DNA from 4 places in the Moritella yayanosii genome. Region 1 is predicted to be linked to each of the others. Evidence: predicted binding sites of a transcription regulator. Region 1 holds the regulator's gene; each other region holds the start of a gene.
The links. The regulator sigma-54, encoded in region 1, starts transcription at its own class of promoters, with help from an activator protein. The targets are predictions, from matches to a motif close to GTTGGCACGNNNNTNGNNT.

Region 2: hmpA (NO-inducible flavohemoprotein) is a predicted target of sigma-54. The motif match lies at 2,787-2,805, and genes of this name have one in related genera.
Region 3: MORIYA_RS20110 (nitrate reductase) is a predicted target of sigma-54. The motif match lies at 5,917-5,935, and genes of this name have one in related genera.
Region 4: fliE (flagellar hook-basal body complex protein FliE) is a predicted target of sigma-54. The motif match lies at 5,571-5,589, and genes of this name have one in related genera.

Annotation. Positions count from the first base shown of each region.
Region 1 covers NZ_LS483250.1:3,313,147-3,321,383, reverse strand. Annotated here, with positions in the region: gene murA (UDP-N-acetylglucosamine 1-carboxyvinyltransferase) at 1-467, opposite strand, end outside; gene MORIYA_RS15420 (BolA family protein) at 479-736, opposite strand; gene MORIYA_RS15415 (calcium/sodium antiporter) at 1,059-2,027, shown strand; gene MORIYA_RS15410 (KpsF/GutQ family sugar-phosphate isomerase) at 2,085-3,056, shown strand; gene kdsC (3-deoxy-manno-octulosonate-8-phosphatase KdsC) at 3,059-3,607, shown strand; gene lptC (LPS export ABC transporter periplasmic protein LptC) at 3,604-4,164, shown strand; gene lptA (lipopolysaccharide transport periplasmic protein LptA) at 4,148-4,648, shown strand; gene lptB (LPS export ABC transporter ATP-binding protein) at 4,664-5,389, shown strand; gene MORIYA_RS15385 (RNA polymerase factor sigma-54) at 5,438-6,952, shown strand; gene hpf (ribosome hibernation promoting factor) at 6,984-7,271, shown strand; gene rapZ (RNase adapter RapZ) at 7,472-8,237, shown strand, end outside.
Region 2 covers NZ_LS483250.1:975,017-983,253, reverse strand. Annotated here, with positions in the region: gene MORIYA_RS04395 (hypothetical protein) at 76-1,104, shown strand; tRNA gene MORIYA_RS04390 (tRNA-Val) at 1,269-1,344, opposite strand; tRNA gene MORIYA_RS04385 (tRNA-Val) at 1,351-1,426, opposite strand; gene hmpA (NO-inducible flavohemoprotein) at 1,522-2,712, opposite strand; gene MORIYA_RS04375 (GNAT family N-acetyltransferase) at 3,037-3,360, shown strand; partial or broken gene MORIYA_RS04370 (IS1595 family transposase) at 3,622-3,750, shown strand; gene MORIYA_RS04365 (NAD(P)/FAD-dependent oxidoreductase) at 3,850-5,082, opposite strand; gene norR (nitric oxide reductase transcriptional regulator NorR) at 5,328-6,965, shown strand; gene MORIYA_RS04355 (MATE family efflux transporter) at 7,093-8,237, opposite strand, start outside.
Region 3 covers NZ_LS483250.1:4,288,548-4,296,784, forward strand. Annotated here, with positions in the region: gene MORIYA_RS20080 (tetratricopeptide repeat protein) at 81-932, opposite strand; gene MORIYA_RS21125 (hypothetical protein) at 1,540-1,755, shown strand; gene MORIYA_RS20090 (BCCT family transporter) at 2,082-3,680, shown strand; gene MORIYA_RS20095 (putative quinol monooxygenase) at 3,860-4,135, shown strand; gene MORIYA_RS20100 (PhzF family phenazine biosynthesis protein) at 4,185-5,045, shown strand; gene MORIYA_RS20105 (LysE family translocator) at 5,125-5,754, shown strand; gene MORIYA_RS20110 (nitrate reductase) at 5,975-8,237, shown strand, end outside.
Region 4 covers NZ_LS483250.1:4,219,293-4,227,529, reverse strand. Annotated here, with positions in the region: gene fliJ (flagellar export protein FliJ) at 1-245, opposite strand, end outside; gene fliI (flagellar protein export ATPase FliI) at 245-1,600, opposite strand; gene MORIYA_RS19760 (flagellar assembly protein FliH) at 1,600-2,403, opposite strand; gene fliG (flagellar motor switch protein FliG) at 2,431-3,477, opposite strand; gene fliF (flagellar basal-body MS-ring/collar protein FliF) at 3,470-5,179, opposite strand; gene fliE (flagellar hook-basal body complex protein FliE) at 5,202-5,531, opposite strand; gene MORIYA_RS19740 (sigma-54-dependent transcriptional regulator) at 5,642-7,033, opposite strand; gene MORIYA_RS19735 (sensor histidine kinase) at 7,038-8,093, opposite strand.

The DNA of each region.
Region 1 (8,237 bases):
GCCCCTTTTAAACGGCCATCAACGCGGGCTTTAATATAGCCTTCTTCGACGCGAATGTCCGCTTGCATCATTTCTAAACCGTGAATATGTAGATTCACAGGACGAGCGCCGATCGCGCAACCACCCGGTAAAGAAACATCTGCCGTCGAGAACTTTGCAGTCAAAGGACCGAGTGCCAAAATTGACGCACGCATCGTTTTAACTAATTCATAAGGGGCTTTTTGGCAGTTAACAGTTCCCGCAGTGATAACAACATCACCGTCGACATTACGCTCAGCCTGTGCACCAAGCTCACGTAACAATTGCAACGTGGTCTTAATATCTCTTAATTCAGGCACATTCTTAATGGTGATGGTTTCATCACTTAGCAATGTAGCAAATAAAATCGGCAGTGCCGCATTTTTAGCACCCGAAATTGTCACATCGCCATTTAACTGACAAGGACCTTTAATTAAAAACTTATCCATTCTAATCCAACCTAAGAAGGTAATATGAATTTACGTTCGCGAACCCATTCTTCAGGTGTGTATGCCTTGATGGATAACGCATGAATACTATTTGATGCAATCTGCTCTTTTAATGGTGCATAAATAGCTTGTTGTTTTTTTACACGGTTCATACCGATAAACATCTCGGCGACAGCGATAACTTCATAATGGCTGCCTTCACCTTTCACGTGTAATTCCTGAAAGGTATATTTACTTTCCAGCAATGTTTGTAATTCTTTAATATCCATAATACTTAAATCCTATGATCGCCATTCTAAGCCGAGTTAAAACCGTACATGCCGCTAGCGTTAATCTGTAATAGCCTGTTACAACACGTTTAGTTCTAAGTGAATGGCGATCAGTCTGAGAGAATCGCGCTTAAAACTAAAGTATTAAAATAACCGAGTATTCTAAAAGTAATCGCTATAATACACAATCACAAAACATCACTATTCAGGATTTTTATCATTCAACCTTGAATAATGAACAAGATTTAACAATTTACCTTTTCTTTCAGTGAAAAAAGACCGAAAATAGTGTTCTTTACATATCAACTGTTAAATTGTGCCAATGCTAACTACAAATATTATAATTTTAATTCTTGGATTTATTGGTCTCGTCATTAGTGCCGATAAATTCGTCTATGGTGCTGCTGGACTAGCGCGAAACCTCGGTATTTCACCACTGGTTATTGGTCTAACCATTGTCGCGATGGGTTCGTCTGCGCCCGAGATGATGGTCGCGGTATCGGCATCCCTTAATGGTTCACCAAACACCGCGATTGGTAATGCGATTGGCTCTAATATTACCAACATCACCTTAGTATTAGGGATCACCGCGTTAATAAAACCATTACTCGTGGGCTCGACAACGATCCGTCGTGAGATCCCGATGGTATTAATTACCACACTACTGGCGGGTGTTGTGCTGTGGGATTTAAAACTGGAGATGTACGAAGGGGTGATTTTATTATTACTCTTCTTCATTACTATCCTCACCTTAACTATCCTCGCATTAAAACGTCCAAGCAATGATCCACTTACCCAAGAGCATGACGATGAAGTCCCTGAAGGCGTGCCAACCAGGACAGCGGTTGCTTGGTTAGTCTTCGGCATAATTGCATTACCTGTCAGTTCCCATTTCCTGGTCGGCTCAGCCGTGGTGATAGCCCAGCATTTTGGCATGAGTGATTTAGTCATCGGCCTGACTATTATTGCCGTGGGAACTAGCTTACCAGAACTCGCCGCATCGATATCGGGGGTATTAAAAGGTGAAGATGATCTTGTGATTGGTAATATCATTGGTTCTAATATATTCAACATCTTGGCGGTATTATCACTACCTGGTATTTTAGCGCCGGGCATGATTGACCCAGCTATTATTAGTCGTGATTTCTATTATATGCTTGGCGCAACGGTGTTAATGCTAGTGATGGCAATGGGTTTTAGAGGCCGTCCCGGACGTATTACGCGTGTTGAAGGTGGTATTTTACTCGCTGGTTTTTTCGTGTATCAATTCATTGTGTTTAGTAGCATTTAATCGTACTTAATATTTTTATAGCTCAGTATAAAACAGTCTTTAAATTAGGGAGTAACCATGTCGAGTCAGTTTAATTATTGCCAAAGCGCGCTTAATGTCATTAACACGGAAGCGGCAGCGATTACGCAATTAAGCCAATATATTGATGCCACGTTTACCGCGACTTGTGAATTATTAATCACATGTAAAGGCAAGGTCATTGTGACTGGCATGGGTAAATCCGGTCATATCGCCAATAAAATTGCCGCAACATTAGCCAGTACCGGCACCCCGGCATTCTTTGTGCATCCAGCCGAAGCAAGCCATGGTGATCTGGGCATGATTGAACGTGGTGATGTGGTGATGGCATTATCGAACTCCGGTGAATCAGATGAAATTTTAGCATTATACCCAGTGCTTAAACGTTTAAGCATTCCCATTATAGCAATGACAGGTAATGCTGATTCAACCATGGCACGCGAAGCAAAAATTAGTTTATGTATTAAAGTTGATAAAGAAGCTTGCCCGCTGGGATTAGCACCAACATCAAGTACCACAGCAAGTCTGGTGATGGGTGATGCTATCGCGGTGGCCCTACTCGAAGCCAAAGGATTTACCGCCAATGACTTTGCACTGTCTCATCCCGGCGGTCGCTTAGGCAGAAAATTATTATTACGTATTTCAGATATTATGCATAAAGATGACGGTGTGCCTTGCGTACAACAGAGCGAAACTATTTCAGAGGCGTTATTTGAAGTCTCTAAAAAAGGGCTGGGTATGACCGCCGTTAATAATGGTAAAAGGTTGGTTGGCATTTTCACTGATGGGGATTTACGTCGTATTCTTGATGCACGTATAGATATTCACCAAACCCCAATCAGTGAAGTAATGACCCGAAGATGTGTTACTATTAATGAACATATCTTGGCCGCAGAAGCCCTTGCCGTCATGGAAAATAAAAAAGTTAACGGTATAATTGTCGTTAATGAACTACAAGAACCGGTCGGCGCCTTCAACATGCATGACTTACTACGCGCAGGTGTATTATAAATATGATCAACACATTATATGGTCCAATCCCACAAGAGATCTTAACCAAAGCAAAAACATTAAAGCTACTCATTTGCGATATAGATGGCGTATTTTCTGATGGCCGAGTGTATATGGGTAACAATGGTGAAGAGCTAAAAGCTTTCCATACCCGTGATGGCTTTGGGGTTAAATCACTGCTCAATGCGGGTATCGAAGTGGCGGTGATCACCGGACGGCAGTCAACGATTGTCACCAACCGCATGCAAGGTTTAGGTGTTAAACATATCTATCAAGGTCAAGACAACAAAGTTATCGCCTTTAATATGTTACTCGAAAAATTAAACTTATCACCAGAGCAGGTCGGTTATATCGGCGATGACGTCATTGATTTACCGGTAATGAATCTCTGTGGACTCAGTGTTGCCGTGGCCGATGCCCACCCTCTGGTTAAAAAAGGTGCCGATTTTAGCACCTCAATCCGTGGTGGCTTTGGCGCAGTAAGAGAATTAGCCGATCTGATCTTATTAGCCAAGGGCGTTTTAGACCAAGCACACGGCACCTCGGTATGAGTCGCCAAAATATGGGGATTGTTATCCTCTTTTTGTGTGCTCTGGGTATTTGGCGATTTTTTTCGCCTGATGAACCGTCAACAACCACCACCTCAACCGAATATCAGCCTGATTTCACCGCCGAGGTCCTACGCAGTGTCGAATTCAGTATTGAAGGGAAAATCATACGTCGCATTTTTGCCGATAGTATGGAGCATTATGGCGAGTTAGGCATGACAATGTTCACTAACCCCGTTATTATCCTTTATGATGACAATGCCCAAGCAACGTGGAAGATCCAAGCAAAAGAAGGCAACTTCAGCAGTGAGGATGTCGCCACACTGCGCAATGATGTGATCATCAAGAATATGACTAAAAATGATTATATTGATGTCATCACCACCAGTTATTTACAATTAGAACTGACCAAAAACTTGGTCAGCAGCGATCAATTAATTACGATCACTGGGGCCTTATTTAGCCAAACTGGTATTGGCCTAGAAGGTGATTTAAAACAAGAATACCTGACTATCCTTAAGCAAGTTAAAGCGATATATACTAATGATGAAAAAATATAACATTTTACTATTAACATTATTGATGAGTAATGCAACGCTCGCATTAGAGTCTGACTTTGCAGAAAATGTTGTCGTAAACGCCAAACGTCAAGAAGTGTTTATTAAAGAGAACCGCGTTATTTTTTATGATAATGTGGTGGTGACTCAAGGCACTATATTAATTCATGCTGATAAGCTAACGGTATTAAGTCCTGGTGGCAAAGGTACTGAAGTGATGATAGCGACAGGTAACGTAGCCACTTTTTATCAAGAGCTTGATGACGGCAAAAAAATCTATGCTGAATCGAATGAGATCCGTTATGAACTCAGCAAAAAACGGTTAACGTTAACAAAAAATGCCCGCTTACGTCAGGCTGATAGCGAAGTCAAAGGTAACAAGATCATCTACCAAATTGACAAACAAGAATTGATAGCCGAAAGCGGGGATAATGAATCAGATCGTGTGATCACCATTTTCACCCCTGAAAATAACAAAACTAAGTAGAGTAAATAAATTCATATGGCGCGTTTAAAAGTATCACACTTAGCAAAAAGTTATAATAAACGTAAAGTTGTTTCTGATGTGAGTCTCGAAGTTGAATCAGGCCAAATTGTTGGTTTACTTGGGCCCAATGGCGCAGGTAAAACCACCACCTTTTACATGGTGGTTGGCTTAGTTAAGCGAGATCATGGACAAATCTTCATTGATGACCAAGAATTAACCCATGAGCCAATGCATATTCGTGCACAACAAGGTATTGGTTATTTACCCCAAGAAGCCTCAATTTTTCGTCGCTTATCGGTAACTAAAAATATCATGGCAATTTTAGAGTTGCGCCCAGAGTTAAGCCGTTTTCAGCGAAAAGAGAAATTAGAAGAATTACTTGAAGAGTTTCATATTACCCATATCCGCGATAGTTTAGGGATGAGCTTATCTGGTGGTGAACGCCGCCGAGTTGAAATAGCCCGCGCACTGGCAGCTGATCCTAAATTCATTTTATTAGATGAACCCTTTGCGGGTGTTGATCCTATCTCGGTTGGCGATATTAAAAAAATCATTCAACATCTGCGCGACCGTGGTTTAGGGGTATTAATTACCGACCATAACGTACGTGAAACACTGGATGTATGTGAATACTCTTATATTGTCAGTCATGGGCACTTAATTGCGTCTGGCACTTCAGAAGAGATTTTATCCAACGCAAAAGTGAAAGAAGTATACCTTGGAGATCAATTCCGACTATAGTTTGATATTGATACATAGCCGCATTAAGGAAGAGAGAGTAGTCGTTAGATGAAGCCATCATTACAACTTCGTATGAGTCAAACTCTGGCAATGACGCCACAGTTACAACAAGCTATTCGATTATTACAATTATCGACCTTGGAGTTACAGTTAGAGATCCAAGAAGCGTTAGACAGTAATCCGCTACTGGAACAAGAAGATCCCAACACCACGCCGTCAAATGATGCAGAAAGTAGTGACGCACACAACGCGGATAACGCGGATAATAATGACGCGATTACCGATAGCAGCCAAATCGAAGTCAGTGATGCCCTCGCCAGTGATTCCATCCCTGATGAACTGCCTACTGACAGTAATTGGGATGACGTCTATACCCCACAAATACAAAATCACAGCGGCGGCAGTGCCGGTATTGATGGACTTGATCAGGTTTACCAAGGTGCAACCAGCGAAGGTTTATACGAACATCTTATGTGGCAAATGGAATTAACCCCATTTACTGATATCGATCGCGCCATTGCCGTCGCTATTATTGACGGCATCGATGATCATGGTTATCTCAATCAAAGCTGCGAAGAGATCCTGCACAGCGTGGTTCTCGGCCACCAAGAACACGATGATAATAACGAAGATCAACTGGAATTAGATGAAGTCGAAGCGGTATTAAAACGTATTCAACATTTTGATCCTATCGGTGTAGCAGCCCGCTCACTACAAGAATGTTTATTGATCCAACTTCGACATTTGCCTAAAAATACCCCTTGGTTATCAGAATGCCAACAAATAATTCAATCCCATATGGATTTATTGGGCAATCGCGACTACCGTCAATTAAGTCGTAAAACAAAATTAAAAGAACCACAACTTAAAGAGATCATGCAATTAATTCAGAGCTTGGAACCAAGACCAGGTAATGTGATTGATCAGTCGGAAGGGCAGTATGTTATTCCCGATGTATTAGTCAAGAAAAAAAATAACCAGTGGATAGTCGACTTAAATCCTGACATTGTGCCAAGATTAAGAGTGAACACTGAATATTCTCATCTGTCGACTGGTAAGCGTAATAGTAGCGATGGGCAGTTTATTCGCGCTCATGTGCAAGAAGCAAAATGGTTTATTAAAAGCCTAGAAAGCCGTAATGAGACATTATTAAAAGTAACAAAGAGTATTGTTCAACGCCAAGTAGATTTCTTTGAATATGGCGATGAAGCCATGAAACCTATGGTACTGAATGATATTGCAGAAGAAGTCGAAATGCACGAGTCGACAATTTCGCGGGTAACAACGCAGAAATTTATGCATACACCACGTGGTATTTTTGAACTTAAGTTCTTCTTTTCAAGTCACGTCAGTACGGACAATGGCGGTGAATGTTCATCCACCGCGATTCGGGCATTAATTAAAAAGTTGGTGGCGGCAGAAAATGCCATGAAACCACTAAGTGATAGCAAGATTGCTGATTTACTTGCTGCTCAAGGTATCAAGGTGGCTCGACGTACGATCGCAAAATACCGAGAAGCACTGAGCATACCACCATCTAATCAGCGCAAGAGTCTTTTATAGCACTCACCCTACCTTCATAAGGGAGACATATATGCAAATTAATTTAACCGGTAGACATGTAGACATTACAGATTCACTGAAAGATTACATTGATAGCAAGTTTTCCAAATTAGAGCGGCATTTTGAGCACATTAACAATATTCATGTGATCTTAAATGTCGAAAAATTACTGCAAATCGCAGAAGCAAAAATACATCTAAATGGGGGTGAAATCTTTGCCGTACATGAACATAACGACATGTATGCTGCAATTGATGGCTTACTGGATAAGCTCGACCGCCAAGTGATTAAGCATAAAGAAAAATTAATTCGCCATTAATTTTAGTCCACAACAAATAACCTAAAGGAAAAACCCTTTTCCTTTAGGTATTCATGTTCCTGACATAATTAAAACATATCATATCCAAATCAATTGCGGGATAATGAGCACATATTTTATATCGAGGACAGAGTAAAAATTAGCCAGCTAACTTTTACTCTGTCCTCGATATATTCGCTGCGCAGATGTGAGGACAAAAAATGAAGTTAATAATAGTCAGCGGCCAGTCCGGATCCGGTAAATCAATTGCATTACGGGTACTTGAAGATTTAGGCTACTATTGCGTAGACAACCTGCCAGTGACATTACTCCCACAACTACTGCAAACCTTAAATTCCAAAACTGAACAAGTAGCAGTCAGTATTGATGTACGTAATTTACCGAAAGAAAAACAAGAATTAAACGATATTATAGCGGAGCTAAAAGCCAGTACTGAACTAACCAGTTTATTTCTGGATACTAACCAATCTGTCCTTATTAAACGCTACAGTGAAACACGTCGCCTGCATCCATTAACAAAAGACGACTTGTCACTCTCGCAAGCAATTGAAATGGAACAACAGCGCTTACGTCCTTTAGCCTTACTTGCAGATCTGAAAATAGATACCTCTGAGCTTAATATTCATGAACTCAGTGAACAAATCAAAGAACGTATTTTAGGCAAGAAAAAAAACCAACTGGTCTTAGTCTTCCAATCATTTGGTTTTAAACATGGCTTACCAATGGATGCAGACTATGTATTCGACGTACGCTTTTTACCAAATCCACATTGGATCCCAGAATTAAAACCTTACACAGGGCTTGATGAACCGGTCATTAACTACCTCAGTCAACAACCGGAAGTGATCAGCTTTGCGCTGCAAATTGAAAATCTATTAACGACCTGGTTACCGCTGCTGGAAAAAAATAATCGCAGCTATGTTACTGTTGCTATTGGTTGTACTGGCGGCCAACATCGTTCGGTAT
Region 2 (8,237 bases), 2.3 Mb from region 1:
AAATATTTGCAGTTGATTATGCTAAGTTAAACAGGCGGTTAATGTGCAGAACCTCATATTGAGTAGGATAAAATAATGTCATCGTTGGAAATGGGTCGTTTGCTACAAGATAAAACACTAAACGACGAGCCCCATGCTGGTGCAGCTAAACAGCTAAACGACTTGGGTATTTCGGGTTTGATGACACTTGAAGCAATTGAATTCCAGACCCTTGAACTTGATGCCGTTTTAGCGAACTGTCAGCAATTGCAAGATAGCTACGCGCAGCGAAAAGCAGATCTACCATCAGAATTACAAATTTGCTTACATGGTTCTGCAACCAGTACTGAACAACTTGCTGTGTTGGTGCAACTTATCCAGAGTGCGCCGCAAGCATTATGGTCGTTAAGGGATGAGAGTTTTAATTGTTATGAAATGGATTTTCGTTTAGCGGCATTACAACAGCATTTAGCTATTTTAAAACCATTAAACAAGCAGCTTGCGCAGTTTGTGAATACCAATGCGCTGGGGTCTATAAGTTCACTGCAATCGATCCAATGCTGTTTGGATAATGCCGGGATGTTTCGTTGGTTCTCCTCCAAATGGCGTAAAGCCAAGCAACAAGCATTAACGCTTGCATCGAATGAACAGCTAAAGCTTGATGACATTCAAATGCTATTTCCAGCCATGATCAGTTATGTCAATACGCAAACACATTTTGATCAGCTGTTTGAACAAGCGCCGATCTTAGCTACTTGCCATCAGGGCTTGAATACCGATGTCGCGCCACTGTTAGCGGTGCGTGAATGGTATAAAGATGTTGAATTTGCACTGGCTGAGCACTTTGCTAGCGAAACAGGGATCTTACAAGGCTTGTCTGTTATTGATCAGCAAAGCGCGGATAAGTTGGTCAGTGAGTTTAACGCAAGTTTAGTAACGACGATTAAGCATATAGATAAGCAAATGAATAAGCTGAGATTAAGTTTTCCTGGTTATCAAGCGTTGCAACAGGGTGATGTTGATTACGTTGTTGCGGTGACTGAGTTAAAAATGATTATTATAAATGAGTTATGTGTTTTGAAGGACGGCGGGGTGGAGAGCCATACTTGCCTATCTGAGCTTTGAAACATCAGGATTTAAGTGCTTAATGCCTACGGTGTAAATTACACTGAAACCTTGCTAAGCCGGTTTCAGTGTATGAGTATTACGAAAACCTTTGCACTTCAAATATAATAAACGCTGAATTTAGACATAAAAAAACCTCGCTCATTGAGCAAGGCTTCATTATTTGGTGCGTCCTACAAGATTCGAACTTGTGACATCTAGCATGTCGAGCTAGCGCTCTACCAACTGAGCTAAGGACGCGGAATGTGGTGCTCGCTACAAGATTTGAACTTGTGACATCTAGCATGTCGAGCTAGCGCTCTACCAACTGAGCTAAGCGAGCGTAATTTGGTATGCCGTTAAGACGAAACAAATATTAGCCCGCATCCAAATTATCGGCAAGTCTTTTTTAAATAATATCAGTCCTTTGCTTCAAAACTAAGCAGTTGGGTCGATATTTAGATCTTCTGCCGGACCAAAGAATTCAAAATGCACATTTTCAGCTGGGATCCCTAATTTGGGTGCGAAACCATTCATTGCTTGCATGAAAGGTTTTGGTCCTAAGAAATAGAATTCGACATCACGATCATCACCGATTTTTTCTTCAAGCATGGCTAAATTGATGAAACCGGTTGCATCTGGCTTGCATTCTGCTGTTGCATCACTGTAAACGAAGTAGGGTTTGATGTTGTCGTTTTCAGCTGCAAGGTTGGTTACATGGTCACGGAATGCATGTACCTTAGTATTCATCGCAGCATGAATAAAGTGAATAGGGCGGTCTGTGTCTTTCAAGCTGTTTAGCATGCTGATTGCCGGTGTAATACCAATGCCGCCAGTGACGAGTACAACGGGTTTGTTGTTGTCTTTTAATACGAAGTCACCCGCTGGTGCTAATACGCGCAGTGTATCACCGGCTTGAATGCGGCTGTGTAGGTAGTTAGATACGGTGCCTCCTTCTTCACGTTTAACACTGATACGTAAGTATTCTGAGTTTGGAGCATCAGACAGGCTGTATTGACGACGCGTTTCTTCACCATCAATGGTTAATACTAAACCAATAAATTGACCTGGTGTGAATGATGTAACAGGTTTGCCATCAGTCGGAGTCAGGTAGAAAGACGTGATGATATCGCTTTCAGCTACTTTTGTTGTGACAGCGAATTCACGCTCACCACGCCAGCCGCCTTCTTTTTCAGCATTGGCTGTATAAGCGGCTTCTTCTGCTGCTATTAATAGATCAGCTAGCTGCCAATATGCGAGTCCCCAAGCTTCGATCACAGCATCTGTTGCTGCATCACCCAGTACGGCTTTGATTGATTTTAATAAACATTCACCAACAATCGCGTATTGTTCTGGCTGGATATTAAGTGACACGTGTTTGTTAACAATGCGGTTTACGGCTGCTTCTAATACCGCTAGGTTTTCGATGTTACTGGCATAAGCAACAAGGGCATTTGCCAGTGCTTTGGGCTGTGCGTTACCCGCCTGGTTGCTTTGGTTGAAGAAGCGTTTTACTTCTGGGTATTCTCTAAACATCAAAGGATAAAAATGCGCTGTAATATCATTAGCATGAATAGAAACAGCAGGGACAGTCGCTTTGATAATATCAATAGTGTGTTGCGTTAACATAATAGCTACCTTGTAGAGGTTAGTGAATCAGTTTTGAGAATAATTGATTTAGATCAATGTTTGTATTTGTTCTATAGCAGTAGCCGTGCCAAGTTTTTAAGTTGTTGTTTTCATGTGTTTATTATTTTAATGAATTAAGTTGTTGTATAAATGACAACACTTTTTTGTTGTCATTTATACAACAAGTTATCTAAATGACAACAAAAGTTAAATGTTCACAATCCTTGTACCTCGCAGTTTTAAATTGGTAAAGTATTGTTAATAAAGGATTTAGGACATTTCCGTACCGGTTGTTGAACTGATATGTTTATGAGGACGCGCTATATGAAATTGAGTATTACTGAAAATATCGAGTTACTTCCTCTAGAGGTGACTGATTCCTTAAATATATTAGATTTAGTTGAATCCAGCCGAGCCCAATTAGGAAAATATCTCTATTGGGTTGATGGCGTTCGAGATGAGATATCCGCGTATAAATACATAGTAGAACGTATCAATAGTGGGTTATCAGGCTCGCGATGGTTCAAAATACAATTCAACGAGCAAGTTTGTGGTGTCTTTGGTATCAAGTCTATTTCAGTTGGGAGTGGTATTGCTGAGGTTGGTTATTGGCTGTCGCATGTTGTGCGCATGGCAATGGCATTATAGTTAAAATCATTGCTCAGTTATCCTCTTATTTGTTAGCGAACACAGAAGCAAAAATTATTGAATTTAGGTGCCTTGAAAATAATACCGCGAGTATTAGTGTGGCAAAAAAGTCTGGAGCTGAATTCGTTGATTTAATACCTAATTATATGAACACAGACAATGAAAATCAGGATTTACATATATACCAACTGCAATTGTGAATATATTTAAGACGTTCAGTTCCATCAAGATGTGGGCTATACTTATAAGTGTAGTTAACCTTTTGAAGACTGGGTAGATATAAAAATTCGAGGTGTGGCAACGAAGTATTTACCACATTATCTTGCTTGGTTTAGAGAAAGCTATGCTAAGTTGAATTTTCAGCAAATGTTAGTGGCGGCTTACAGGTAACAACCATATTATGGAACTGAGCCATTTAAGAATAGGTGCTGGGCAACTGAACCTGAATAACAAACCTCCCTCAATAACAGAGGAAGGCTCGCAATAGTGTTATGACTTACAAAGCGCTGCTACAATTTTTAAACGACGTGCAGGTTCTGCGACAAAAGGATTGGTTTCATCCCACGCATAACCCGCTAAAATAGAACAGATCATCTGTTTTATCTTCGGATTAGGATTGTCGTGTAAAACTACGTCTTGGAACTCACCGGTATACCAACCTTCAACATAACAACGGAATGCGTTAACACCTGTCATTAGCGTATCAGCATAGTCAGTTTGCCAATCAACGGTTTCATTGTTGAACTGTTTTATTAATAAGTCAGTTGCAAGCTCAGCGGATTTCATCGCAATGGTGACACCAGACGAGAATACCGGATCTAAAAACTCACCGGCATTACCAAGCAAAGCAAAGTTACGATCAAACAGCTTAGTCACATTGGCAGAATAACCCATAATAGAACCACAAGGGTTAGGATAGTTTGCTTGTGCAAGTAATGCCGCGAGGTTGTGTTCTTCACGGGCTAATTGTTTTAGCGCTTCAAGATGGTCATCTGGATAGTTAGCAAAGAACTCTGGTTCAGCAACCACACCAAACGAACACGTGCCGTTACTAAATGGAATCAACCAGTACCAGACCTTACTGTCATCTGGATGCACGGAAACTAAGATCTTATTACGGTCATAGTGAGCCGCAGTAATGTTATCTTCAATGTGGGTAAAGATAGCGCGTCTTGGCGGCAGGGTTGATGGTTCTTCCAGTCCTAATAAGCGCGGTAACACACGACCAAAGCCACTGGCATCAAGGATAAAATCAGCTTCGATTTCATAGCTATGTTGGTTTTCATCCAGAACCATTAATAATGGTTTGTCTCTTTCAACATCAATGCTTTTAACTTCGTGTTCATAGTTAATCGTGACGCCTTGTTGCTCTGCACAGTCGGCGAGCAATTTGTCGAAGTGTCCACGTTGTACTTGGAATGTAGTGCCTTCTCCAGCCGTATATTTGTCGGTGAAATCAAACTCAGTATATTTACCATTGGCGTGGAAAGCCGCACCATTTTTAAATTGGAAACCTGCAGCGTTAACGGTATCAAACATATCTGCTTTTTTAAGCGATTCCATACACGCGGGTAATAAGCTTTCGCCGATTGAGAAACGTGGGAATGTTGATTTTTCGATGATCGTTGCATTGATACCTTGCTTGTTAAGCAGTGCAGCAGCAAGTGAACCTGAAGGGCCTGCGCCAATGATGACGACATGTGCTGGTTGTGTTGATGACACAAAGAATTCCTTATTATGTCGAGTCTTAACCCGGCAGATTTATCTATTAATATATTTAGTAGCGCGACTTTACCACATGTTAGATAATCGTCTCAAAAATTTTAGTAAATCAATAAAAACAGTTGATACAAATCAACAATAAGTCGCAGTTTATAAATCAACGGTGATGATTTAACCTGTTGTCACTTTGACCACTCAATGCTATAACTGGTCGCTATTGAATGACCTTCTTAAGGAATTGTTACATGGAAAACCTGCGCTTTATCGAGAGCATAGATACTATTATTTATGATCTATCTAGAGAGTTGCCTAAATATCAACGATATAACCGACTATTACAGGCATGGCGGGATATTTTTTCATGTGACGCATGCGTGTTGCTAAAGTTGGAAGGCGACAACTTGATCCCTAAAGCGGCGAATGGGTTACAAATCGAAGCAATGGGGCGACATTTCCCCATTGCAGAACATCCTAGATTTGAGCAGATCTTAGCCCACTATGAAAATGAAGTGCAAAAAAAGGTACACCGTTTTGATACTGATTGTGAGCTTCCCGATCCTTATGATGGTTTGATCCAAACCCCTGACGGTCAACTTAATGTGCATGATTGCATGGGCGCGGTGTTAGTGATTGATAATAAGCCGTGGGGGATCGTCACTATGGATGCACTTGATCCACAACGCTTCGACTCACTCGACCCAAAGATCTTAAATTCCATGATTGGCCTGACTGAAGTGGTGATCAAAACCGCCAACTTAATTTTTTCATTAGACCAAAAAGTGCAACGACAAGAGCAGGTAACCGCCAGCTTAATTAGTGAGAAATTCAGTGAGAAAATGATAGGCTCTAGCCCTGCGATGAACATGCTTAATTTAGAAATAGATTTGGTTGCTGATTCAGATTTGGCGGCATTGATATATGGTGAATCTGGCACAGGTAAAGAGTTAGTTGCGCGTCGAATTCATATGTCATCAAAACGAGCCAAGGAAGCGTTAATTACCGTGAACTGCGCAGCATTACCCGAAACCATGGTCGAAAGTGAGTTGTTTGGTCATGTCGCTGGGGCGTTTACTGGTGCAACGAAAAATCGTCTGGGTAAATTCGAACTTGCAGACAGTGGTACATTATTTCTGGATGAAATAGGTGAACTGCCTTTGTCCATTCAAGCTAAGTTATTACGAGTTATTCAGTTTGGTGAACTGCAACGCTTAGGCAGTGATAAACCCCATAAAGTGGACGTAAGGTTAATCACCGCAACCAATCGTGATCTCGCTAAAGAAGTCGCAGAGGGACGCTTTAGAGATGACTTGTACCACAGGTTAACTGTGTACCCAATAAAAGTGCCAAGTTTACGAGAACGCGGCAATGATATCTTGTTATTAGCAGGTAGCTTCCTTGCCAAGATCCAGCGTAAAGTTGGTCTTAACAACCTAACCTTAAGCAAAGACGCTGAACGTGCATTACTGGCGTATGAATGGCCGGGTAATGTCCGGGAGTTAGAGCATCTTTTAAGTCGAGCTTCATTAAGAGCCGCTGCGCGTAACCGTAAAGACGATCGGGTAGTTATATTAGAAAGCAGTGATTTAGATATTCAATCTGCAATTGGTGAATCAAATGCTAGTTTACATACTAATATGAACACGGATTCAGACGTTATTGTAAAAGACATGGCTAGCGTAGGTCATGTAGCAGGGCAAGATGACATCGTAATTAGTACTGTTGATAACGACAACAATTTAAAACAAATAACCGATGATTTTCAGACTCAGTTTATCAAAAAGATGTTAGCAGAAAATAACGGTAATTCAGCTGCGACGGCGCGTGCGATAGGCGTTGATAGAAGCAATTTACACCGATTGATGAAGCGACTAGACATTCAGTAATTCATTATATTTACTGAATTAAATATGAATAAAAAGGCGGTAGTGATGTGGTTCACTATCGCCTTTTTATTCACAACTGTGCTATGAAATGCTTAACAAAATAGGTTTTAATAAGCACTCATCGAGATTAAACGGCTGTTAGCTCAGGTGTATGACCTTGCGTTGTTTTCTTATACACACTCGCCAGTTTAATCGATAACAATATTGCCGCCATTGTTAGACCCGAAATAAAGCCAATCCAGAAACCAGCAGCGCCCATTGCAGGTACGATTAAATCTGTTAACGCCAGCGTATAACCAATTGTCATACCCACTGCCCAATAAGAGAATAGGGTGATGTAAAAGATCACACTTGTTTCTTTATAACCACGTAATGCACCCGCTGCAATAACTTGCACTGCATCCGAGATTTGATACACAGCTGCAATCAACATTAAGCCTGTTGCAATGTTAATGGTGGTCATGTCTTCGGTATAAATTGCTGCAATTTCATTACGCAGTAGGATAGTTAAGATTGCGGTAATAACAGATAGACCAACGCCCATCCACATCGCTGTGATACTGGCAGATTTCGCTTGTAGTGGTTTTTTCTCACCGAGATATTGGCCAACGATAATTGTCGCGGCAATACCCAAACTAAGCGGTAGCATGAATATCATTGATGAGAAGTTTAACGCAATCTGATGCGCAGCAACCGTTATCGCGCCAAGGGGTGCTAACAGAATAGACACAACAGCAAACAGGGTTACTTCGCAGAACATCGACGCGGCAATCGGGAAACCAACACCAATCATGTGCGACATTTCTTTCTTATCGATGCCATAAACCTGATCGAATAATTTGATCTCTTTAAAGTCTTTATGGAAATAACTATAAGCAATCATCGAAAAACACATCGCTACAAATACTAATACAGACGCTACAGCACAACCAACACCGCCCAGTGCAGGCATACCAAAGTGTCCGTTAATGAAGATGTAGTTTGCTGGTACGTTTACCATGATACCGATTAAGCCAATCACCATGGTTGGTTTGGTAATACCTAAACCTTCATGGTAACTACGGATCACTTGATAACCACATGCAAACGGTAATGCTAATGAAATAACGCGTAAATAATCTGTTGTTAGCTCGGCTAATCTATCTTCAACATGCATGAATTCTAGGATCATCGGGCTGTAATATAGCAACGCCATCATTGGCAGGAAGATGATTAGTACAAACCAGATACCTTGATATACGACTTGCGCAATTTCACTTTGTTTTTTTGCAC
Region 3 (8,237 bases), 980 kb from region 1:
ATAAACCCTGATTTTGATACGTCAGGGTTTATGATGTAATCATTCAATTGAATGATTACATTGAGCGATTAAACCGACAATTAATACATCAAGGTATATAGTTTACGGCGATAGTCAGCCACAAGTGCAGCATCAGTCATTACTGATAAGAGTTCTAAATAAACCTTTCTTGCGCCACCCTCTAAGAAATCATATTCCGCAGTTAATATTTTAAATAGCAGTACCATCGCATCGTTATGCTTGTTTGCAATTTGCAGTTGCAGTGCCAGATCATAAGCAACTTGTAAATCATCTGGGTTGGCTTCATGGGCGGCTGTTAATGTCATGATCTCTGGTGTTTCTGCTGATTTTTTAGCGATGTCTAAATGCGAACGTAAGGTTTGATATTGATTACTTTGTTGATCTGTTTCAGCAAACGTATCAAGTAATGCTTCAGTCGCTTCAACTTGGTGTGAACCGAGTAACGCTTGTGCATAGGCAATTTTTATATCTATATTATCTGGTGCCAGTTCGTAAGCTTGGCCCATCAGCGGCACGGCTTCTGTGAACTTACTGTCCATTAACAACATCTGTGCTTGTTGCAGTAATACTTCTTCTTGCTTTGGTAAATGACGGCTGATTATTTCACGGATAGCCGCTTCGTCTTGTTCGCCAACAAAACTATCAACAGACTTACCATCCTTAAAGATGGCAATGGTCGGTAGGCTTTTGATGCCAAATTGCTGAACTAATTCTGGATGACGGTCGCAATTTAATCGAGCCAGAATTATTTGGCCATTTAAGCTTTGCGCTATGTTTAATAGGCGGGCACTTACTTGGTTTTCTGGCGCACGTTCAGACCAGAAATCAATGACGATTGGTTGCTCATATTTACCTTGTAGTAAGATCTCTTTAAAGTTTTCACTGGTAAGGTCAAGGATATAATTCTGCACTGATTAACTCCATCAAATTGCGTATTGGTATAGTTTCTGTATATGAAAGATATATGGGGGATAAAGTTAGCATAATCAAGTCTGCAAGCACTGCTTATCAGTGAGGCGTAGATCACTGTAGCAAAAACAAAATCAGCATATATTCAAGACTCACCGTTTTTAAGGATGAGTAAATCGTTATTTGTAAACAGTATTAGTTATGCTTTGCGGGCTTACTTAAATTTAACACCTACTGTTGCGAGCAACAGTAGGGCAATGACAACCGCAAGTAGTTATAGTGCGCAACTCGCGATAAATGTGTCACCGTCAGTAACGAATGCAGTTGCACAATTATGTTACCAAGGTAGTTTTGGACCAACACTTGGAATATTATTCAGTGCTCAACAAGTGACACGACAGGAGTAGGTAAATACACAAATGAAATTACCACCGAGTTGGCATTACCCATTAACCGCGTAATACTGTGGTGTTTCAAATACGAATATTGTTAATACGCCAAACAAGGCAGTCGACAATACTAAAAAAGACAATCTGCGCGCGTGTTTAAAAGCGCAAGAGTCGATGTGGTTTGAACATGTGCTGATAGCCAAAGAGCCGTTACGTCAGCGTGTGGCATTGGCATTATCACAAAATATTAGTGGTCTCGAGTGAAGAGCCGCCGTTGCCGCGTTATGGCGATGGCTTAGCTTGGTATTATGATATTTTACTCAAGCATAGTTTTGGTAACTACCGTGATTTATTGCAAGATGTCACCTTGTCGCCTGCATTTAAAGCGCAGTTACAGTCACATTTAGCCAAGATAAAAGGCCAAAAAAGCAGTTAAAAGAAGCTATTTATTTGATCGTCAGTTCTGCGGATTATGAGTTGCTAAATAGGGTAATGCCGTTATCGACCAACAGAATGTAGGCGGGCTTAAATCTCAACAACGCCTTACCGTGGACAATTTTGATCAGGCTTGGAAAGCTGTATGCGTTTCACTTAGTTATCTTATGGAAAACGCTATAAATAGAGATTATTTGAATTTTAATGGCATTGTTGCTACCCTGCTAGGCGTTTTATCACAGGTAACACCATGGTTATAACTGGTGAACCTTTCGTTTTTACTTTTCGATCAAAAAGTATTGCAGGATATATGCTCAAGCATAATTTATGGACAGTTCGTTAAACAAAAATAGGTCGTTAAATAAATATAGTATTGAAACGACTGACTACCAAATTGGTCAGGACAACGTTCAAAAGTGGGGATTTGATATACATAACCCCGTATTCGGCATTAGCGCCGGCCTCATAATTATCTTCCTTTCGACACTCCTTCTTGTTGACCCAGCTACCGCAAAAGAAACATTAAACAATGTTAGAAATAGCATCATGGCTGACTTTGATGTGTTCTTTATGTGGTCGACTAACTTCTTTGTCTTTTTTACTATGGTATTGATTGTATCACCGTTGGGTAAGATCCGTATTGGTGGCAAAGAAGCGAAGGCAGATCACTCCACCATATCTTGGATGTCAATGTTATTTGCCGCCGGTATGGGGATTGGTCTGCTATTCTGGGGTGTTGCAGAACCAACGGCTTACTTCACTAACTGGTGGGGCACTCCCTTTAATGTTGAGCCGTTAACAGCAGAAGCAAAATCATTAGCACTGGCTGCAACGATTTATAACTGGGGTATTCACGGTTGGGCAATCTACGCTATCGTCGCGCTTTCTCTGGCTTTCTTTGCGTATAACAAAGGCCTGCCGTTATCAATTCGTTCAGTTTTCTATCCGATCATTGGTGATCGAGCGTGGGGCTGGGCTGGTCACATTGTTGATATCCTAGCTGTACTTGCGACATTATTCGGTCTAGCGACATCGCTTGGCTTAGGTGCACAACAAGCGGCAAGTGGTATTAACCACGTGTTTGGTTATGACGGTGGCATTGGCCTGCAATTGAGTGTGATTGCCTTTGTAACCCTGATTGCAATATTCTCGGTTATGCGTGGTATTAATGGCGGCGTTAAAGTATTGAGTAATATCAATATGCTGTTTGCATTCGTGCTACTGATTATTGTTATTATTCTTGGTTTTGATGTGGTGATGGTATCAATTCCTGAAACTTTCGTTGCTTACGCACAAAACTTTGTTGGTCTAAGTAACCCACATGGTCGTGATGATACGGCGTGGATGCACGGTTGGACTGTGTTCTACTGGGCTTGGTGGATCTCATGGTCACCATTCGTCGGTATGTTCATTGCACGTATTTCTAAAGGTCGTACAGTACGTGAATTCTTGTGTGCGGTGATCTTTATTCCGACGTTAGTGACGCTAGTATGGATGGCGACGTTCGGTGGTATTGCTATTGATCAAGTGGCTAATAAAGTTGGTGAACTCGGTGCCAATGGGTTAACTGATATCTCATTGTCTTTATTCCATGTATACGATGCAATGCCGTACGGTAAAGTGCTGTCAGTATTGTCGATTATACTCGTATTAATCTTCTTTATTACCTCATCTGACTCTGGTTCACTTGTGATCGACAGCATTACATCGGGTGGTAAAATTGATGCACCAGTGCCACAACGTATTTTCTGGGCGACCGTAGAAGGTACGATTGCGGGTGTTATGTTATGGGTGGGTGGTACGGAAGTACTGCAAGCTCTGCAAGCAGGTGTTGTAACAACGGCACTACCCTTTACGTTTGTATTGCTAGTCATGTGTGTCAGCCTAATTAAAGGTCTGAACTCAGAACGCCATTTATACAAGTAAAAACTGAGTTTAAAGTTAAGTGTTAAAACTTAAGTGATAAACACCAACGGCCTCAAATGTATGTTTGAGGCCGTTTTTTGTTCTGGTCAGATCGCAAATCTCAGGTATTATAATTTAAACCATGTGTGTTACGTTATATTTTAGGATATGGGTTATTTTGAATACATATGGAGATATGGATGAAAAAAGTCATTCTAAAAGGATTTATCATCGTCCCAACAGCGGATTTACCTGCGGTGAAGAAAGCCCTCGTTAGTCATAAAGAGCTAACGCGTAATGAACCGGGATGCTTGATGTTTAACGTCACGCAATCTGAATTCAATCTTAACCGTTTCGAGGTGTATGAAGAGTTTATTAATAAGGCTGCGTTTGAGCAGCATCAAGCCAGGGTTAAAGGTTCTGCTTGGGCTAAGGCTACTGTGAATGTACAAAGGCATTATGAATTTTTTGAGTAAGTACATAACCGAATAAAAATGTGAGTTAATACGGAAAAAGGAAGTTCTGATGGACATAGAGGTTTTACTGGTTAATGCTTTTACCGCCAATGGTAAAGGAGGCAACCCAGCAGGGGTAGTGCTGAATGCCGATAAGTTATCTGATGCGCAAAAGCTAGAGATTGCGCAGGCGGTTGGTTATTCTGAAACGGCGTTTGTATCGAATGATGATGAAGTCGATTTTGAAGTGTCTTTCTTTACTACCACCAATGAGGTCGATTTTTGTGGTCACGCAACATTAGCGACATTTTCTATTATGTACCAAATGAACCTGCTTACTGCGGGTGATTATGTACAACGCACCAAAGCTGGGATCTTGCCCGTCGTCATTGATAGTGACGGTCAGGTAACTATGGATCTACAGTTACCTGAGAAGTTAGGTGGTTTTTCTTATCAAGACATAGCCCCCGTTATTGGTATTGATAGCGCAATCTTGGCAAGGACTAACTTACCCATTGAAGTAGTATCAACAGGACTTACAGATCTCATCATTCCGGTCCCTACTGGGCAGTTAGATTTAATTAACCCCACTGATTTAGCCATTACTGATTTTTGTAAGAAACACGATATTGTTGGTTTTCATGTTTTTGAACTTTGTGCGCCTGGTAGTCAATTTACAGCCAGTTGTCGTAATTTCGCCCCTTTGTTCGGGATCCCCGAAGAATCGGCTACCGGCAGTGCCAGTGGTGCGCTAGCCTGTTATTTGGCTGAACATTTACCTTTAGACAATGAGTATATTTTTGAACAAGGCAGGGCGATGAATTGTGCATCTGTGATCACTGTATCTGTTGGTTTTCAGGACGCTAAAATAGCCAGCGTTAAAGTGGGTGGCGTCGCGAATAAAATAGGGACGATGAATGTTGCTGTATAAGCAATAAAAATAGCTATGCTATAGTCGATTTTATTGAACAGCGTTATTTATTAAAAGACTTATTTACAAGGAGTTGTACATGTCACTAGAATCTGCAATTACATTTTTTATCGCGATATTTATTTTTGGTATCACCCCTGGACCGGGGGTTTTTGCGATCTTGGCACGTGCTATGGTTGATGGACCCAAGAAATGTGTCATGCTGGCAATGGGGATGATTGGCAGTGATGTAATTTACCTGATATTAGCCTGTTTGGGTCTTGCGACCATTGCCGATAACTGGTCTGAAGTATTCACTGCTATTCGTTATTTAGGTGCCAGTTATCTGATTTATCTTGGTTATAAAATGCTAAAAGCTTTACCTCAGATTAAAAGTGATATTCAAGCCGAAACCGAAGCACAGAAAGAAGATGCCATGTTAGCGAGTTTTACTCAAGGCTTTTTGATTTCAGCCTCGAACCCGAAAGTGATCCTGTTTTATATTTCATTTTTACCGACCTTTATCGACCTGACCGTGCTAACCGCGCAAGATATTGCGTTAGTGTCGGTGCTGTCATCGATAGCCTTGATGTCTGGGTTAATGTTGATCGCTGTTGGTGCCAGTCGAATGGCGGGTATGCTAAAAACACCGGTGGCACATCAGCGATTAAACCGAGGTGCTGGTAGCATAATGATCGCAGCAGGGGCGTATTTGGCGATAAGTAAATAAGCTAAACTAGCGCACCAATCTGGTGCGCTAGTTTGTGGTAAGCACTACTATCTTGCTTTCAAGCCCATCTAGTACCGTACTCAGACCTTCCTACTACCCTAATTTCCAGTACTTTCCATGCACTTTCCCATGATCTCTGCTTACTTCCCTGCAAGTTGTAGACTTGGCTGAGTTTTTGCTTTAACTATAGTATTGAATATGCGTAAACAAGGATGAACATATGCAGAAGCTAAAACAACTACCCAAGTGGGTTAAAACAACATGTCCTTATTGCGGTACCGGTTGCGGTGTCGAAGCGCAAGTAAATCAAGACAATTCAGTGACTATTCGTGGGGATGAATCACATCCAACCAACTTAGGTAACCTTTGCTCTAAAGGATTAATGCTAGCCGATACCCTCGTCCCTGAAGGACGTCTTACCGAATGTTATATTCGCGGTCAAGTGCAGAGCATGGAAACCACATTAAGTTATGTCGCCTCTTCATTTAACAAGGTGATCGCCGAGCATGGCCCTGACGCAGTGGCATTCTATGTATCTGGTCAGTTACTCACCGAAGACTACTACGTTGCCAACAAATTGATGAAAGGCTTTATTGGCAGCAGCAATATCGATTCTAATTCACGCCTGTGTATGTCTTCTGCTGTTGTTGCGCATAAACGAGCCTTTGGTGAAGATGCAGTCCCTGCTTGTTATGCCGATATCGAAGCCGCGGAACATATTTGTTTAGTAGGTTCGAATTTGGCTTGGTGTCATCCTATTTTATTCCGCCGTATTCAACAGGCGAAAATAGCTAATCCCAATTTAAAAATAACCGTGATTGATCCCCGCCGAACTGACACTTGTGATATTACTGACTTACATTTAGCCATTCGACCAGGTACGGATGTGGCGTTGTATAATGGTTTGTTGGAATTTCTTGATCAGGAAAATGCCTGTGATCTGGCTTATATCGCTGCGCATACCGAAGGGTTTGAAGCAGCACTAAAATCTGCTTATCAATCGACGCCAAGTTGGGTTGAACTGGCGGAATTTTGTAATCTCGAACTTGATACTATGTTAGCCTTTTTCCGTCGGTTTACCGATATAGACAAAACCTTAACGTTATTTAGCCAAGGCGTTAATCAGTCGAGCAGTGGTACCAACAAAGTAAATGCCATTATTAACTGTCACTTAGCGACGGGGCGTGTCGGTAAACCTGGCGCGAGTCCTTTTTCCGTGACTGGTCAGCCGAATGCGATGGGTGGCCGTGAAGTCGGTGGCCTTGCGACTATGCTCGCTGCGCACATGGACTTTACCCCAGAGAGTCATGCGTTGGTCAGTGAGTTTTGGCAGACCGATAAATTAGCCACGCATAACGGTGCCAAAGCTATCGACATGTTTGATCTAGTGCATCAAGGCAAGATCAAAGCCATTTGGATCATGGGCACCAACCCGGTGGTGAGCTTGCCAGATTCGGACAAAATTCAGCAGGCATTATTAAATTGCCCGCTGGTGGTTGTCTCTGATTGTATTGCCAAATCAGATACCATCGCCTGTGCCGATGTATTGTTACCCGCGCAAGGTTGGGGTGAAAAGACCGGTACGGTCACCAACTCTGAGCGCTGTATATCACGTCAACGTGGCTTCTTACCGAGTGTGGGGGAGGCGAAAGCGGATTGGTGGTTGATAGCCGAAGTGGCTAAACGCATGGGCTTTGGTAAAGCATTTAGTTTTGATAGCGAAGCCGATGTATTTGCTGAATATGCGCGGATGACCGGCTTTAAACAAGATAGTTTACCTCGCGGTCTCGATATCGCGGTATTGGCTGAGCAAGATTACCAACTGCATCAACCGATGCAGTGGCCGATCCACGGTGACAAGTCACAAGCGCGATTATTCACTGACGGTCAGTTTTCAACACCGTCAGGTAAAGCTAACTTCATTCCGCTTTACCACAAATCCGCGGCCAGCGAAGTCTGCCAAGATTATCCGATGATCTTAAATACCGGTCGTAACCGCGACCAATGGCACAGCATGAGTCGTACCGGCTTAGCAACCAAGCTTAACGGCCATATGCCCGAGCCTTTGCTGTCGATTAACCCACAAGATCTAAGTGAACGTGGCATAGTTGATGGCAGTTTAGTCGCGGTGGAAAGCGTACAAGGTCAATTATTGGTACGTGCACATGCGACTGTGAGTCAAAATCCGGGTGAATTATTTTTACCTATTCATTGGAGTCGCCAAAATGCCAGTGCCGGGGCAATTTCGAGCTTAGTGGCAGCGCATACCGATCCGTTATCTGGGCAACCAGAAAACAAATATACCCCGGTTAAGGTCAGTGTTTGGTCACATTCGTCCCGTGCCGCGTTATGGAGTCAACGTCGTCTGCAAGTCGCTAAAATATTACCTATGGTGGATTACTGGGTTGAGCGTCGCTTAGAGCAAGGTTTTTTCTATTACCTTGCCTGTGTTGCGGAGCCAGCGACGTTCTTTCAGCAATTAA
Region 4 (8,237 bases), 910 kb from region 1:
TGTTCAAACTCGGCGAGTTCTAGTTTTTTCATAAAATTATGATAATGTGCATAACTACTACCTGAGATACCTTCTTCCCCACGTTCCGTAAATTGCTGTAAATATTGTTTACGGTAATCACTTAATTGCTGCATTTGGCTATGATAACGCTCAGCATCTTGTTGGATCAGTGCATAGGCTCTCGCGGCGTCTTTTTCTTGCCTTTCAAGTTGCTCATAAACCCGTTGTAAGGCAGTATTAGCCATTATGTTGACACTGTATCATTTGAGGTTTCCACACCGAGATGCGGTGCGATGGCAGCAAGCATTTCTTCACATTTTGAAAATGGAATAACTTCTTTCATGCCTTGTTGTAAAAATTGATCCATCGCTGGTTTTAAGCGAATTGCTCTATCAATTTTTGCATCCGAACCTTTGCTATAAGCGCCAATGGCAACCAAGTCTTTGTTCTGCTGGTATAACGAGTAAGCTTGTTTGAATCCGCGAGCCGCAGCTTGATGGGAATCAGTCGTCACCATTGGCATGACACGACTAATCGACTTTTCAATATCAATCGCCGGATAGTGTCCCGCATCCGTTAACTCGCGAGACAATACGATATGACCATCGAGGATCGCCCGCGCCGCATCCGCAATCGGATCTTGTAAGTCATCACCTTCGGTTAATACCGTGAAGAACGCTGTAATCGAGCCTTGTTCGTCACTACCGTTACCCGCTCGCTCCACCAGCTGAGGTAATTTTGCAAATACCGATGGCGGATAACCTTTCGTTGCCGGTGGTTCACCCACCGCGAGAGCAATTTCACGTTGCGCTTGTGCAAAACGGGTCAATGAATCCATCAGTAATAATACATTCAAGCCTTGGTCGCGGAAGTATTCCGCTAACGCTAATGATGTTTCGCAACCTTTTAGGCGCATCAGTGGCGATGAATCCGCAGGCGCAGCAACTACAACAGCGCGCGCCAGCCCTTCTTCACCGAGGATCTCTTCAATAAATTCTTTTACTTCTCGGCCACGCTCACCAATTAAACCAACGATGACAACGTCAGCAGTTGAACCACGCGTCATCATGCCTAACAACACACTCTTACCGACACCCGAGCCAGCGAAAAGCCCCATACGCTGACCTTGACCTACGGTGAGCATGGCATTAATGGCTTTAACACCGACATCAAGTGGTTTTGATATTTTTTTACGCGCCAGCGGATTAATACGCTTGGCAGTAAAAGATATGGTTTGTCCGGTAATAATTTCGCCTTTACCGTCAATCGGCTTACCAACACCATCTAATACCCGACCAAGTAGTTCCATACCAACCTGAATACCTTGGGTCTCATTGAGTGGTGTTACTTTTGCGCCTGGAATAATACCTGTCACTTGCTCACTCGGCATTAAAAATAATTTATCACCATCAAAACCGACAACCTCAGCATCCATCAGGCCATTGTCAGTTTCAACAGAGCACAAACTGCCAATTGCAGCGCGACAACCGACCGTTTCGAGGGTTAAACCAACGACCCGAGTCAACTTACCAGCCACAGTTGGCTTGCTGGCCAGTGAATCAGTTTTTAATTGTTGTAATCGACTGAGTAGCTCGGTCATTATGCGCTCGGTTTATTAGCAATAAGAAATTGACGCATCATTTGTTTAATCCGTTGTTCCATTAACAGTTCTACCGAAGAAACTTCGTTATTAATAACTAAATCACCTTGTTTCATCATCGGCTCTGAGATTAATACCCAGCCACGTTTTACACATTCTTCAGTGGCGTAGTATTCATTCATTACGGCCAAATCATCAGGATGCAATTTAATGGTGATTTTTTGCTCAAGAATAGGTAGCGCATCTAGGGCTAATTTTAATGTTTGCAGCAATATATCGTGATTAAATGTCACTTCTGTCTTAATTAATTCTTCTGCTAAGGCTGTTGCAACACGAATTAATTCGTTTTCAACTTCACTATTTACGGCTGCTAAAGGCGCGTGCATTTGCGTTTGCAGCTGCTCCCATACGGCGGCTTTATCCGCTATCTGCTGTTGTCCATCAGCTAATCCTTGGGCGAGTCCTTGCTCTTGGCCTTGCGCTTCACCTTTGCTAAGACCTTCAACTGTGCCGCTCGCTAAGCCATCCTGATAGCCTTGTTCTTTACCTTCATTGTAACCTTCTTCATAAGCCGCTTGTCGTATTGCGTCAAGCTCCTCTGCAGTCATTGGCTGAGGCTTAATCTCTTCTTCGACCGGCTCATCTGTACCCTTACCTTCATACCAGTCATGCTTCATCCCTAGTGCATTAGTATTAAGCACTGCAGCTTGGGTATTCTCAAACTCGGGTAAATACCAATCATCTATTTGATGCTCATCACTCGCAGTAAAAGGCGGGATATTAGACTTTAAACTGTCATTCATAGCCATATCCCATCAACGATCATGTATTTATAAGAAGTCATCACCACCGCCTCCTCCGCCAAGCATTATATCACCACTGTCAGCTAAACGCCGCGCAATAGATAAGATCTCTTTCTGCGCCGATTCCACTTCACTCACCCGAATAGGTCCCATTGCTTCCAGATCGTCTTCCAACATTTCAACTTGACGTTTCGACATGTTTTTAAAGATTTTATCTTTAAGCTGATCATCCGCACCTTTCAGTGCTTTTTGTAATTGATCTTGCGCCACTTCACGCAGTAATGCCTGAATACCACGATCATCAACATCAATAAGGTTTTCAAACACAAACATAAGGTCTTGGATCTGCTGACTGATCTCTTCGTCAGATTCACGAATAGCATCCATTAATTGCCCTTCGATGTTAGTATCGAGGTAGTTCATAATATTGGCAGCGGCTTTCAGGCCACCCATCTTCGCGGCTTGTGCGCCAGATTGGCCCGCGAACTGTTTCTCCATGATCTCGTTTAATTCATGTAACGCGGCGGGTTGAACTTCTTCTAGATTAGCAATACGCAACATTAAATCGATACGAACTTTCTCTGGGAATTGCGATAGAATTTCTGCGGATTGTTCGGGTTCTAGATAAGACAATACAATGGTTTGGATCTGAGGATGCTCATTATGAATAATATTGGCAACCTGGCGAGCGTCCATCCATTTCAATGAATCAAGACCTTTGGCGCCACTGCCCATGATGATTTGATCAACCAGATTACCCGCTTTATCCGCGCCTAATGCTGCCGTTAACGCATTTCGAACAAAATCTTCACTACCAACACCAATATTAGTGAACTTTTGGATATCATCAATAAACGCACGATGCACACCCGCTACTTTCACCTGAGAAAAATCTTTCATTGATGCCATTGCCATACCCAAGCGCTGTACTTGCTTCGGCTCTAACTGACGAAATATCGTTGCCGCATCTTCTTCATTTAAACTCAACATTAAGATCGCAGAACGTTCAATACCATTTAAGGTCGTTGCATCAAATTTTTCTGTCGTTGCTACTTGTTTATTTGAATCAGGCATCTTCTATCATCCATTCTTTAATCACTAATACAGTTAAGTCTGGTTCGTTAGCAACCAGTGCACGAACCGCTTCGAGCAAGTCTTCATCTTTGTGTAAGTTAGGTAACTGTAAATGGCCGCTGCGCATTACAAAATCGGTATCACCTTCGGTATCGGCGGTCAGCAACTGCATGTCTTCATCATTTTCAATCGCACTGATACCTAAATCTAAATCTTCTATATTTTCATCAGGTTCGCTGTTAATTAAGCGTTTTATCATCGGGCGAATAACAGCCATTATTAATATCACAATGACAATTAAGCTTGCAGCAACACGCACGGCACGCCAAAACCATTCTTCTTCCCAAATAGGAATGTCTGCCATCGTGGTTAATTCTGGGCGATTAAATGAGATCGCAACCACTTCTAAGCTATCACCACGATTCACATTAAAACCAATACCACCTTGTAATACACGGCGTATATTAGCAATTTCAGCTTGGCTGCGCGGTTCTCGCACCATCACACCATCGGCGCCAATACTGTTAATGTAATCGATCGCAACAGATACACTTAAACGCTGAATAACACCCGTTTGTGATTTAGTATGACTGATCGTGGTATCAAGTTCATAGTTTCTGGTTGATTCTTTTTGAGATTGGCCAATAGGACGCGCCGCGGCATTACCAGCACCCGCTTCTTCTGGTATATCAGCATCAAGCGGTGGTTGATTGGTTAATGCACCTGGAATGCCTTGATTACCATTACCGAACGATTGACGTTCAAGTAACATCTCACTGCGTACGGCCAGTAAATCGGGGTTAAAGCGTTTTTGCGTCTGCTCTCTCACACTAAAGTCCATTGTTACATCAACTTCAGCGGTATAATTACTCACACCTAAGATCGGAATAAGAATAGAATCAATTTTTGTACGGTACTCACGCTCATGATTTTTTACCATTTCAAATTCGCGTCGGCCTTTTGCAGCCAGCATGTCTTGGCTGCCAGAGTTAAGTAAACGGCCATTTTGATCGGTTAATGTCACCCGTGTTGGTTCTAAACCTTGTACCGCAGAAGCAACTAATTGCACCATAGCGTCAATATGTTCTTGTGAAATAGCCGCACTATTACGCACCGTCAATACCACGGTTGCACTGGGTTTCTTATCGCGCTTAGCAAATACATTTTCTTTCGGGATCGCGAGTAATACCTGTGCTTTCGATACCTGCTTAAATTCTTCTAGTGCGCGTGCTATTTGACGTTCACGACCCAGCTTCAAACGTTCTCGTTCAACCCGCTGACTAACACCAAAGCCCATATCTTGCATTAAGATATCGTCACCTTGTAGTGATGTCGTTGTTAATCCAGCGCGGCGTAAGCGGTGTTTAATGTTTTGGTATTGTTCTACGGATACAGAAACCGTGTCACCATTAATTTTATAATCTATTTTCTCTTGGTCTAAAAAATCGAGTGTTTCAATGAGTTCAGCGGTTTGATACGTACCTAAAGGACGCATTTCAGATTCTTTACCCCAGAGTAAAATAAATACCACTAAGGTTAGCGAGATCGCTAATGCTAAAATTAGAATAATTTGACGTAAAATATCAGCATTGGTGAAAAACCCAAATGCTGAGCTTTTTTGCTCATTCTCATCTAATTGCACTAAATCATTATCCATATCGTTATTACTTACGATACCGGTATTTGAAGCCGTATCAGCCACAGAGTTACTCCTTTACCCGAGATTAAACAGGCATACTCATTATTTCTTTATAAGATTCGATCAATTTATTACGAACCTGTACCGTAGCATCGAATGCTATCCCAGATTTTTGCGATGCTATCATAACATCACTTAGGGATATACTGCGATCACCTTGATCAAAACGGGTGCGTAAATCACCCGTATTTTGTTGTAATCCGTTCACACTATCAATTGCTTGCTGCAACATATCACCAAAACTAGCGGATGTCGTGCTTGGCGCTTTTACCGCGGTCGGATCTGCTTCAAATTTAGTCGCCTGTAACGACATGTTTTGCATTTCAGAGTAAAGATTATTGGCTGCAATGTTCATTGGTTATCCTCGTTGTCATATTTTTGACCTACTTTAATAAAGCAATTGTTATGCCAACAAAAAAACCGCAATTCCAATCAATTGCGGCCTTTAAAGAGACTTACTCGTCATTAAGCGGGGATTTCAATTCCTTGCTCACGCATTTTTGCTAATTTATAACGTAACGTGCGTGGACTAATACCTAATTTCTCTGATACGTCCTTACGAACACCATGACAGCCAATCAAGGTTTCCAAAATAATTTGATACTCTTGTTGACGTAATTCGTTACCTAAAGGCTCATTGGGTAAATTAATGCTGCGCACAGGGACTTCTGCTTTAATATGCAGCTGTTGCGCTTGGCCAGTCGGTGCTATTACTTGCAAATCTCCGGTTATAAAATCTTCTAAAATCAGATCTGCCGCTTTTATTTGCCCATCAACCGTTAAAATCATCGCGCGTTGGATCACGTTGTCTAATTCACGCACATTACCCGGCCAATGATAAATCTGTAACTTCGCCTTAGCGCAATTAAGTAACTCAAGTATTGGAATATTACTTTGCTTGCAGTGCAATTTTAATAAATGCTCTGCTATCGGTAAAATATCACCTTTGCGCTCGGTTAATGGTAACCAAACTAATGGGAATACATTCAGTCGATAATATAAATCTTCTCTGAAGTCACCATTCGCTACAGCTTGTTTCATATTACGGTTACTGGTCGCAATAACGCGTATATTAAGCTTAATGGTTTTACGACTGCCTAAGCGCTCGACTTCACGCTCTTGCAATACCCGTAATAATTTAACTTGTAGCGACAAAGCCATTTCCGAAATTTCATCCAGCAAGATGGTGCCATTTTGGGCTTGTTCAAATTTACCCGGGCACGCTTGTATCGCGCCAGTAAATGCACCTTTTTCATAACCGAACAGGGTTGCTTCCAGCATGTTTTCCGGGATCGCTGCACAGTTAATCGCCACAAATGGACCGTCATAACGCAGCGAATGATCATGAATATAACGTGATAGCACTTCTTTACCTGTACCACTTGGACCAGTAATCATGACAGTGACATCTGATTTAGCGACTTTACGCGCCAAACTTAATAACTGCTCTGTTTTTTCATCACCGTAGCAAGGGGTGCGCTTCGCTATTTTTTGTGGTGGTACATAACGACCCACCTGATTAATCAAGACTTCGGGCGAAAAAGGTTTCCCAATATAGTCCACAGCGCCGTTACGCATTGCCGTTACCGCATCATCAACTCTGGCATAAGCCGTCATTAACAATACCGGTAAATCTGGATACTTTTGTTTAATATTATGCAGTAAGGTTAATCCCGTCATGCCACCCATTTGGATATCACTGACGACCATATCATAGGTTTTTTTACCTAATGCAATGAGTGCGCTTTCGCCGCTATCAACTTCATCACATTCATAACCAGCCATTAATAGGGTATCAACCAAGGCTTCACGAAGACCAAGATCATCTTCAACAACAAGAATTTGAGAATGGGACATACTGTTATCCGCCTATTACCATTGATTGAGGTGCTGCTACACGATGTAGCGGTACGATTATACTAAAATGACTGCCTTCACCTTCAGTTGAGTCTAACTCCAAACTGCCATGGTGCGCTTTAACCACACTTTGTACCACTGCCAGACCGAGACCCGTACCTTGTGACTTGGTGGTAAAGAAAGGTTCTAAAATTTTGACTTGCATATGTTTCGCGATCCCAGGGCCATCATCAGAGACCACAATGGCCACTTTATTATCGCCAGATCGGATGGCAGAAATAGCGATATTGGCGCCCTGTCCACAAGCATCTAAGGCATTTTGTATTAAATTGCCAATTGCGCTAGATAGTGCATTGCGATTAGCTAAGATTAATAAGTCGGGCTCCGGCAAGGTAACGTGCATGTTGCTGTTTGTCTGTAACATCATGGCTTCACTGCCCGCTTGTACTTGAACTAATAAATTCTGTAGTGAGATCTCTTCAACCACTAAATCTTTACCCGTACGGGCAAAGAGCAGCATGTCATTGACCTGGTTTTCCAGATCATTGAGACGCTGAATTAACTTGCTTTGAAAGCGCTGCCGAGAGGCAGGAGGGAGATTCGGATTAGCCAGATTAGAGCCGTATAATAATGCCGCTGATAATGGTGTGCGGATTTGATGTGCTAATGATGCCATCATTCGACCTAATGACGATAACTGTTTCATATGGCTAACACGTTCTTGCAGATGCCGTGTATAGGTTAAATCAGTCAACATAATTAATTGACCCGGCTGTGAGCCAAGCGTGGTTATCGACAACTGTACTTTACAGCCATTTTTTAATGATATCTCATGGCCGTCATCTTCTTTGGGGGTAAACGCACGCTGAATAACATCCATCCAACGCGACCCCATCAACGGCTCATCCAGTAATTGCACAGCCACTTTATTGACTTCAATGACAATACCGTTACCATCAAGAATTACCAATCCTGACGGCAATGCTTCGACTAACTTTTCACTGCGATCTTTGTGCGCTCGTAGTTCTGCTAATTCGCCGGGATAAGATTCTTGTACCATAGTAGCACTCCGCTAAAAAATTGACTCACACCAAATTATGCATTTAGTGTGCCAATTAAATAAACTTTGTAACCACATGCTTTTAAATAAAAAAAGCCCAACAAAATATTGGGCTTATGGATTTTTATCATGAATTATTATTTT